3 regions of the Peribacillus sp. FSL H8-0477 genome follow, and region 2 is predicted to be linked to each of the others. Evidence: riboswitches for the same ligand, from Rfam matches in the RefSeq annotation. Region 2 holds a riboswitch; each other region holds the start of a gene.
The links. Region 2 has a riboswitch for cobalamin ahead of MHI18_RS15320 (ribonucleoside-diphosphate reductase subunit alpha). Riboswitches for the same ligand answer to the same signal wherever they lie in the genome.

Region 1: it holds a riboswitch for cobalamin, as region 2 does, so the genes downstream of both, MHI18_RS10890 (ABC transporter substrate-binding protein) here and MHI18_RS15320 (ribonucleoside-diphosphate reductase subunit alpha) in region 2, are expected to answer to the same signal.
Region 3: it holds a riboswitch for cobalamin, as region 2 does, so the genes downstream of both, MHI18_RS19345 (hypothetical protein) here and MHI18_RS15320 (ribonucleoside-diphosphate reductase subunit alpha) in region 2, are expected to answer to the same signal.

Annotation. Positions count from the first base shown of each region.
Region 1 covers NZ_JBBODE010000001.1:2,167,548-2,170,829, forward strand. Annotated here, with positions in the region: gene MHI18_RS10885 (FecCD family ABC transporter permease) at 1-575, opposite strand, end outside; gene MHI18_RS10890 (ABC transporter substrate-binding protein) at 541-1,509, opposite strand; cobalamin riboswitch at 1,633-1,810, opposite strand; gene MHI18_RS10895 (GntR family transcriptional regulator) at 2,043-2,774, shown strand; gene gntK (gluconokinase) at 2,767-3,282, shown strand, end outside.
Region 2 covers NZ_JBBODE010000002.1:730,452-733,733, reverse strand. Annotated here, with positions in the region: gene MHI18_RS15335 (SulP family inorganic anion transporter) at 1-70, shown strand, start outside; gene MHI18_RS15330 (hypothetical protein) at 140-286, shown strand; gene MHI18_RS15325 (manganese-dependent inorganic pyrophosphatase) at 327-1,256, opposite strand; cobalamin riboswitch at 1,573-1,752, shown strand; gene MHI18_RS15320 (ribonucleoside-diphosphate reductase subunit alpha) at 1,887-3,282, shown strand, end outside.
Region 3 covers NZ_JBBODE010000002.1:1,566,684-1,569,965, reverse strand. Annotated here, with positions in the region: gene MHI18_RS19350 (ABC transporter substrate-binding protein) at 1-793, opposite strand, end outside; gene MHI18_RS19345 (hypothetical protein) at 834-1,337, opposite strand; cobalamin riboswitch at 1,530-1,749, opposite strand; gene MHI18_RS19340 (MBL fold metallo-hydrolase) at 1,804-2,628, opposite strand; gene MHI18_RS19335 (hypothetical protein) at 2,796-3,282, opposite strand, start outside.

The DNA of each region.
Region 1 (3,282 bases), on a different contig from region 2:
CGCAGTTCATTACCCGTTAACGCAATCATCAACGAGATAAATGCCCCTAGAAATGAGCTGAAAATAATACCGGTTAAGATAATCGATTCAACTTTCATTGACCTGTCAATTTTCCGGGCAAAAAACAGAACGGCAAAAATGGTCGCAAATGAAAACGACACACTAAATACCGGAAGTGTAAACGGACCGATTATCGGCAAAGAGAAGGAGAAAAACAACACAATCACCGCGCCTAACGATGCTCCTGATGAAACACCGAGTGTATATGGGTCGGCTAATGGGTTTCGCAAAAGCCCCTGAAAAGCAGCCCCTGAAACAGCCAATGAGGCCCCGACAAGTCCAGCTAAAATAACCCGCGGTAAACGAATATTCATAACAATATTGGTATACATTTCATTCGTCTGTTCAATAGGGAAGTTCAGAATTTCTTTAGCAAGTATTTTCAGCAAATCCATGATTGGCACAGAAACCGCACCGATTGAAACTCCTGCAAGGAACGACGCTGTCAAAAAGGCGATTGCCAGCACGTAGATTACTTTTTTATTTAAATACGTCTGGATAGACCGCTTTGGCAAGTTCATCTACTCCCTCTGCCAGCCTTGGACCTGAACGAGTAACAAGATCTTCATCCACGTCAACCACCTGTTTTTCTTTAATAGCAGTGACTGCTTCCCAACCATTACGATTTAAAATATCGCTTGTTACATCATCTACATAACGGCCATACGTCGTAATAATGACATCCGGATCCTCTTCAATCATCGATTCCTCTTCCATCTTAGCCCAGCCCTCTTGATCGGCTGCGGCATTTTTCGCGTTGATCAGCTTCAGCATTTCATCCATGAAGGTGTTTTTTCCCGTCACATATATCTCTGGAGATCCGGAAACCTCCACTAAAACTTTCTTTTGTTCATGCGGTTTAATCTCTGCAGCTTTTTCTTCGATAGTACGTAACTTTGTCTTCATTTCATCAATAAGAACGTTTGCTTTATGATCGGCTCCTGTTGCCTTACCAAGCATCTCAATAGATGTATAGACATCCTCGAAGTTTGCTGCATCATTGATGACTACTACTGAAATACCTGAATCCTTCAGTTGTTGCAGACCTTCCTTCGCACTATTCAATGTGGACCCGTGGGCTAACACTAGATCAGGACTCAGGGAAATAATTTTTTCTATATTAAATTCAAGGTCTCCTATTTTCTCAATATCAGCGGTTTCTTTTGGATAATTATCATAATCTGAGACACCGACAATTTTTTCACCTAGATCCATAGCAAAGGCTATCTCAGTATTGCTTGGAATAAGTGAAACGATTTTTTGTGGTTCTTGTTCAATAGTAACCTGTTCACCCGTTGCATCCTTCAATGTCACAGGAAATACCGCTGTTTCACCTCTATCCATCTCTGAAGTGGACTGTTGCTGCTTCTCCTCTACTTCACTGCCGCAGCCTGTCAAGATCCCGATGACCAAAATACCTGCAAATAGCTTCATGCCTAATTTTCTCATTTTTTAAATCCTCCCAGTCTTTGCTGCACAAATAAAAAATCCCCAATATGAATTGGAGATTGTTGTATGGCCGATTATGACAAATAGAAAAAAGCCACACACCAACCTATCCTCGCAGGTATAAAAAGTGCACGAAAACAGGCAGGTCTCCTGGCTCATGGGTATTGCACACGACGCCTTCCCATAGGAACTACAGTGGCTATGCCGTTTACCCCATTTACAGTGGCGGGACCGCGTTGGAATGACACCAACTTCCCTTTTAAGTCTTTATAAAAAAGACACCTATTTCTTAACTTATATGATTTTTTTATGTATGTCGATTATACACTATAACCTGTATTTCGAACGGATTTCCTTTACTGAATAGTAAATTTCTTGTTAAAAACTGTCTTAACAGACTTAAATACGAATCCTATCTAATTTTACCTTATACATGTTCTGAATAGATAAATAAAACGCTTGCATTCTAAAATAGCTTGATTATAATACTTGTATACAAGTGTACTTGAATGAATAGCAAAGAAGGTGACATCATGTCTGAATCTACTAATTTTCTATACCCAGAAAAATGGCTGTTAAAGGCATCAGTGGGTGAGCGGATAACATGCGAGCTAAGAATGCGTATTATCGCCGGATTAATTGAAAGCGGTGCCATACTATCGGAAAATAAATTGGCAGCAGATTTTGCTGCGAGTCGTTCCCCTGTCCGAGATGCACTAAAAAAACTAGCATCTGAAAACATCATTCGTCTAGAAAGAATGGGTGCTGTCGTTATAGGTTTAACAGAAAAAGATATTAATGAAATTTACGATGTACGTCTCCTTATCGAATCGTTTGTATTTGAACGACTTGTCAGAATAGACACCGATGATTTAACCAAAGAACTAAGTAAAATTCTTGAAATGATGCACGTTGCTATAAAATATCGTGATGCGGACGAGTTTTCATATCAGGATCTATTATTCCATGAAACCATTATCCGATCAGTCAACCACTCCCATATCTTAATGATTTGGAACAATTTAAAACCCGTCATGGAAAGTTTTATTCTCTTGTCAATGCGGGGTCGTTTCCAGGAAACATACAATGACTTCACACGAATAATGGAAAATCATGCTCTTTATATTGAGGCTATTAAAGCAAAAGATCGCTCACTCATGATTAAGTCTTTACATAAGAATTTTGATGATGTTCAAGGAAAAGTAGACGATTTATGGATGTCACAGCAAATGCTAGCTAAAGGAGTTGGGCTCGATAATGACTGATTATATGGTAGGTATAGATATTGGTACAACGAGTACGAAAGCTGTCTTATTTAGTGAAAAAGGCGAAGTAATCCAGCAAGCAAATATCGGTTACCCCCTTCACACGCCGGATAGTTCCACAGCTGAACAAAACCCAGAAGAAATTTTCCAAGCTGTTTTGCAAGCCCTTTCAACGATTATGAAGCTTCACTCTAATAAGACGTTATCCTTTATTTCATTCAGTAGTGCTATGCATAGCGTCATAGCAATGGATGAACAGGACCAACCACTCACACCCTGTATTACTTGGGCAGATAACCGAAGCGAAGCATGGTCTCGTAAAATCAAAAATCAGTTGAATGGGCATGAGATTTATAAACGGACTGGAACACCTATTCATCCGATGTCACCATTGTCCAAAATCGCTTGGTTGGTAAATGAACTCCCTGAGATCGCCTCCAAAGCAACAAAATACATTGGCATTAAGGAATATATTTTTAAAAAGTTTTTTGATCAATATGTAGTCGAT
Region 2 (3,282 bases):
GGCAAGCAGTGACTTAATTGAACGCCTCGCTATTTTTAATAAAGAGCTGCCTAAAGCCAGTAATTCCTAACCGTATAATCAAAGGAACCATTGCACATACTAATTCCCTCTACAGATAAATGTGAAGGAGGATTACTACTTGCAAGAGGAAAACGATTATACAGCCGCCAGTCTTTCTGAGGATTTAGTTAATGAAGTAAAGAGTTTTGAGGATAAGCTCGGTAAGCAGGTTAATAAAGATGTGATTGTGATTGCCTATGAAAAAGAAAAAAATGAAACAAATTAAAAAAACGAACGTATCGCTACTCAACGATACGTTCGTTTTTTTAGTTTGAAAGGATATTTGTCAACACAGGGACGATTTGTTTTTTACGTGAAACGACCCCTTTAAGAACAGCTAGGTTATTAAACAGTTCGACATCATATGCCTTTTCAACAGCGTCTGTCTTGCTGCCAAGTGCGAGCACTACTGAGTCATTAATCAGAATATCAGTAACAACAAATAGGAATAAATCAAGATTCCTTTCAAAAACAACTGCTGAGATGGCCGCTTCTAATTCTGTCTGCATAGCCATTACTTCGTTTGTATCAACAGCATTTACTTGGGCAATGACAACTTTCGCATCACCCATTGCAAATTCCTTTGCATCAAGGGTAATCAGCTGTTCAATTGTTTTTCCACTTAAATCAGCGCCTGCCTTAAGCATCTCTAAACCGTAGCTTTCAGCATCTACACCCGCAATTTCTGCCAGTTCAAATGCAGCGGCTGTATCTTGTTCAGTACAAGTTGGTGATTTAAATAGCAAGGAATCTGAGATGATTGCTGATAGCATTAATCCAGCAACTTCCTTTGGTATTTCAAGACTGTTTTCTTTATAAATCTTATTCAATATAGTAGCCGTACAACCAACAGGTTCTGCACGATAATATAAAGGGTCACTTGTTTCAAAGTTAGCAATACGGTGATGGTCGATTACTTCAAGAATTCGCACTTGATCAATATCATCTGCACTTTGCTGACGTTCGTTATGGTCAACAAGAATAACAGCATCTGCTTCGATAGCAACCTTTTCAACTAAACGAGGTGCGTCAAATTTAAATGTATCGAGCGCAAATTGTGTTTCTCCATTTACTTCTCCAAGACGAACCGGCTCTGCGTCCATACCTAATTGTTTTTTCAAATCAGCATATGCAATTGCTGAACAAATCGTATCTGTATCTGGATTTTTGTGTCCGAAAACGAGTACTTTTTCCACGTGAATGCTCCTTCAATTAAAAATATAGTTTACTTTTTATAAAGTGTTATGTTTATTTTATCACATTTTTTCACCGATTCATTCGAGAAATGATTCTAAGTACATTATGAGGAGTTTCCCAATCATTTCGTCCTTACCCATAATGACCTTAACGATTATAACAAGTTCAAATGGAGTTTAGCAATTGATTCCTTCCTCCTAAGAAATAAATTCCGAAGTTCAAATGAAAATGGTTGTATTTTTCTCAGAGATAGCTTACGATTATAGTAGCTCAAATCACAAGATATAGATTAATTTACTAAAAACATAACTATATATAGAAAACGCTAGATTAGGTGCCGGAAACGGCTGAAAAGGGAAACCGGTGTAATCCCGGTACTGTCCCCGCAACTGTAAGTGTGACGAAATGAGATGACCACTGTATCAATGAGATACGGGAAGGGCTCAAAGTAGGGTGATCACGAGTCAGGAGACCTGCCTAAACTTGCTTAAGTTTCTTGTTCTTCGGGGGTTGAGATGATGAAACGATGGTGTAATGCCTTCTTTCATGTTTCCTTACACTTATCGTTTAATCCGCTCACAATCCTTGAGCGGATTTTTTTATGTTTAAAAACTAGGAGGATTCATTTTATGACCCAAACAACAACCATAAATAACAACTCGCAGCAATTCACTATATTGTCCAAGCAATTTGAAGGACGTCTAGACATGAAATCATTCGAAACTAGGTTTCAAAAATGGCTGGACAGACAGTCTGATGCTAGTGAAGCAAAAGTATCAAGAAAGTTGATACAAATGGCCCTCGAGAAAGTCGATATCGATGCACCTGATTGGACGTTTGCTGCTGCCGCTCAGCTGCTTCATTCCATGTACAGAGAGTCTCGTGCTAACCGCGGTGAAAAGACTTCCTACGGTTCCTTTTACGGATTGCTTCAGCAGCTTTCCACCCCACAAATGGGTCAACGCTACTCTGTATATAAGCCCGAATTGTTAGCTTCATACTCTAAAGAAGAGATTGAGGAACTTGAATCAGCCATTGACCCTGAAAAAGACAAATTATTCTCTTATATCGGTCTGTATTTACTCAATGACCGTTATCTGGCTCGTCCAGAGAAAGACGCTGTTTACGAACTTCCTCAAGAACGGTTTATGATCATTGCGATGGAAATTATGCGCAACGAACCATCAATGCGAATTCAGCTTGTCAAAGAAGCCTATTGGGCCATGTCAAATCTCTATATGACCGTAGCCACCCCCACTCTTTCAAATGCAGGAAAATCGCATGGTCAATTGAGTTCTTGTTTCATAGATGCCATTGATGATTCGATTGACGGCATTTATATGGCAAACTATGATGCAGCAAAAGTGTCTAAATTCGGCGGTGGGGTCGGGCTATATGCAGGTAAAATACGTGCTCTGGGTTCTGATATTCGAGGTTTTGCTGGGAACAGCTCAGGTACTACACCTTGGATCCGTTTATTTAATCAAACAGCTGTTAGTGTTGATCAGCTTGGACAACGCAAAGGTGCCATTGCGATTTATCTTGATGTCTGGCACAAGGATATTTTAAGCTTCCTTGATTTAAAAACACAAAATGGTGATGACCGCTTGAAAGCTCATGATATTTTCACGGGTGTCTGCATCCCGGATTTATTTATGGAAGCTGTTCGTGACCGGTCTGATTGGTATCTCTTTGACCCGCATACCGTAAAAGAAACACTCGGGTTCTCTCTTGAAGATCATTTTGATGAAGTGAAAGGTCAAGGAAGCTTCCGCAAACAGTATGCAATAGCCGTTCAAGCTGCCGAAGATGGAACATTACCGCACTTTTCTTTTGAGAAAATCCCTGCCATTACAATCATGAAGAATATCATGATTTCACAATTAGAAGAAGGCGTCCCGTATATGTTCTACCGTGATGAAGTAAATCGAAAGAATCCAAATAAGCATAAAGGCATGATTTACTGCTCGAATTTATGTACGGAAATTGCCCAGAATTTAAGTCCTACTACGATTTCACAAGAGT
Region 3 (3,282 bases), 840 kb from region 2:
CTTCCATATAACCTACGGTTGTTGTGATAACTGCTGGATTACGCTTGATAACTTCTTCTTCAGATACACTTGGCCATCCTTCTTGATCGTCAAAGATATTCGCAATTCCCGCTTTTTCAAGAATTTCATTTTGAAATGTTCCATTCCCAGCTGTATATAATTCAGGTGATGGACTGATTTCAAAGTAGATAGCAGTTTTATTTACGTTTGCTACTTTGTCTGATACATCGGTAATCTTCTTTTTAATCGTTTTTATTAATTCACTGCCTTTTTCTTCTACATTCATGACTTGGGCTATTTGATTTATATCGCTGTATACCTCTTCAAAAGATGTAGCAGATTGAATAACGAATACTTTTATTCCAGCATCTTCAAGTGGTTTTAACGTATCCATGTCACCGATTGTATAGGCAATGACAACATCGGGTTTCAGGGCGATAATCTTTTCAGCATTGATCGTCATTGAATCAGATACACGTTCGATTTTTGCTGCTTCAGCTGGGTAATCATCAAATTCAGTAGCTCCAATCACTTTATCCCCGGCATCTAATGCAAATAGAATTTCGGTATTGCTTGGCTGAAGTGATACTACTTTTTCTGGAACTTTTTCAAACGTTACTTCTTTTCCCATATCATCTGTTATCGTATACGGTAACTCCTGATTGACTGCCGTTTCAGTGTTGGTTTCAGTCCCTTTATCTGATTTATTTTCAGTTTCTTCATTGCCGCAGCCTGCTAAAATAAAAAAGACCGAGAGAAGAAGTACAATTAACCATTTCGTGTTTTTCATCATTTTTCCCCACTTTTCTAAAGTTACTATTTCTCTGGAACATCTACATAGGTGTAACGTCATAGCAAATACTGATATGAGGGATTTCTTCTACACCATGCAATTTATTAACATAGACAGCCATAACAAAGAAAACATTGGCAAGCAAGTGGGTGTAATCAAAAAGAATCCTAGGAATTTTTTGTTCTGTGCTGACTTTATGGAGCGCACGAACTGATTTCTTTGCCTCACTGCGGCAAGTATGCAGGACGCAAGCCGCTGTTGTTCCTTGTGGAAGCACAAAGGTTTCAATGGATTCCTTGACTTGTTCGCGATAAAAATCGTACATCGTACTTAAGCGATTCAAGTCCTCCTGGGTAATACCAATGCGTCCGCGTACTGAGCCATTTAAGTTATACCCCATATCACATAAGTACAATAGATCATTGTATATAACAGATATGTCTTTTGTTAATGAAGCCGCTAAACCAATACGTGTAGTCAGTGAATCCGTCCTAATTTCAAAATCCACAGTGGAAATTGACTCACGCATGTATGGATAGCACATAAAACGAAAATCTTTCTTAGTCAAAATGAGTACCCTCCTTAATAGGTAAAAGTAATGAATAAACCGCTGTATTTTTAGCTAAAAAGCCACAACGAAAAGCCGGCCAAAGGATATTGGCCGGCATAACTTCCTATTTTAAACACGCAAAAAAGGAGGTATACGCCATACAATCCTCCTAACTTCCGAAGAGCAAAATACGATCAAAAAAGGGCAGGTCTCCTGGCTTGTGCATCATTTTACTCTAAGAACCTTCCCATTTATCTCTAATGAACAGCAGTTTCGTCCTCATTCATTAGAAAAACAGTGGTTTTCTCTTATTTCATTAGCACTTACAGTTGCGGAAACAGCTTCGGATTTACACCGAATTCCCTATTGCGCTGAACTATTCAGCACCCTTTTTCTGCGAGTTTATTCATTTACAGTTAGTATACCATATTCAGGATTTAATCACTGCTGTTTTCTCCATTTATGTCGTAAATAACGTTCCGTTTACTGCTTCTATATATCGTGATGCCGACTTTTGTACTCTATGCTTGGCCTCTTCTTTAATCACACGATTGAATGCGTCATATAATTTATCAAATTTGCATTCTCTTATTCTGCGTGAAATCCTTTCTACATTATTACTTGGAAGGGGAATAAAATTCGGATAACTGTACATAAAACTTACCCATTCCCGGTCAGCTACAACTCGAATAATATCCCCTGTTAATAAAACTCCCTTCTGACTATTTCCATTTTTCCATTCCAAAATTGTACCTCCCTTAAAATGACCTCCTATTCGCTGCAGGATGATACCCTCTTGCAATTCAAATGACTCACCAGACCAAAAAATGATATGTTCACTGGGTCTCGTCACCCATTCTCTATCATCTTCATGAATATAAATGGGGCTGTTAAAAGCTTCAGCCCACTCTACTTGACTAGAATAATAATGAGGATGAGATAAAGCTATCGCATCAATTCCACCTAAATCTTCAATATGTCTTATCGTCGTTTGGTCAAGATAGGTTATACAATCCCACAATAAATTAAACTGCTTCTCTTTTATCAGATAAGCCGTTTGTCCAATTCCAAAACCTGGATGAGTGTTTATGCTATATAAGTGTTCTTCTTCCACAAGAATTGTATTCTTATATGCACCCTCTTCGATCATCTTATCCAAGGTTGTCCAAGTCTGGCCTTTCGAACTAATATACTGTCTTTCCTCCCCGCAAATCATACATTCTTCAGGTACTTCATTAGAGCATTCATACTGAACCCCACAAGTCTCACAAATATAATGATTCAAACAAACCACAACCCCTTTTCCTAATAAATAACCAATAATTAAAATTAGTAAATATAACTATATTATACTATAATTTTACAATATTCTGCTTTATCTCCCATAAGAGAGCAAAAAAGAAGCCGAGTATCTCGGCTTCTTTTTCTCCTACTCACTGGGGCATGTTTGGTCTATCGATCATACCAAAATCCAGCAATATTAAATCCTCTCAATGTCTCTTCTTCTCCTTTATCATTCTCAAGTGTCAGGGAGCCTATAGCATAAAACAGCTTCCATTCAAAAAAGCGCCCCTTAATCTTAAGAATTTCCACTACTGTTTCTTGCCGACCATCAGGTGTTTTCTTAGATGTTATTTTTACACATTCGTAATCACGTATGCATTGGTAGCTATCTTTACTGCTGATATACTCCTTAAACGAATCATCTGTTGGCACACGAAAAACAGATAGTAGAAAAAGAATAAAAACGCCTAAAACGATCTTTTTAGCTATATTTAGCTGCCGTTCACTTACTAAAACTCCAATTACCGAATATAGAGTAATCCCATATAGCCATTCCAACTCAAAAATTTGTGCTCCAAAATAAGCAACTGTCCCTCCAAAACAAAGGTAGGGTAAAATCGAAGAAGATGGAGAAAGTTTCCCCCATTCCTTCCTA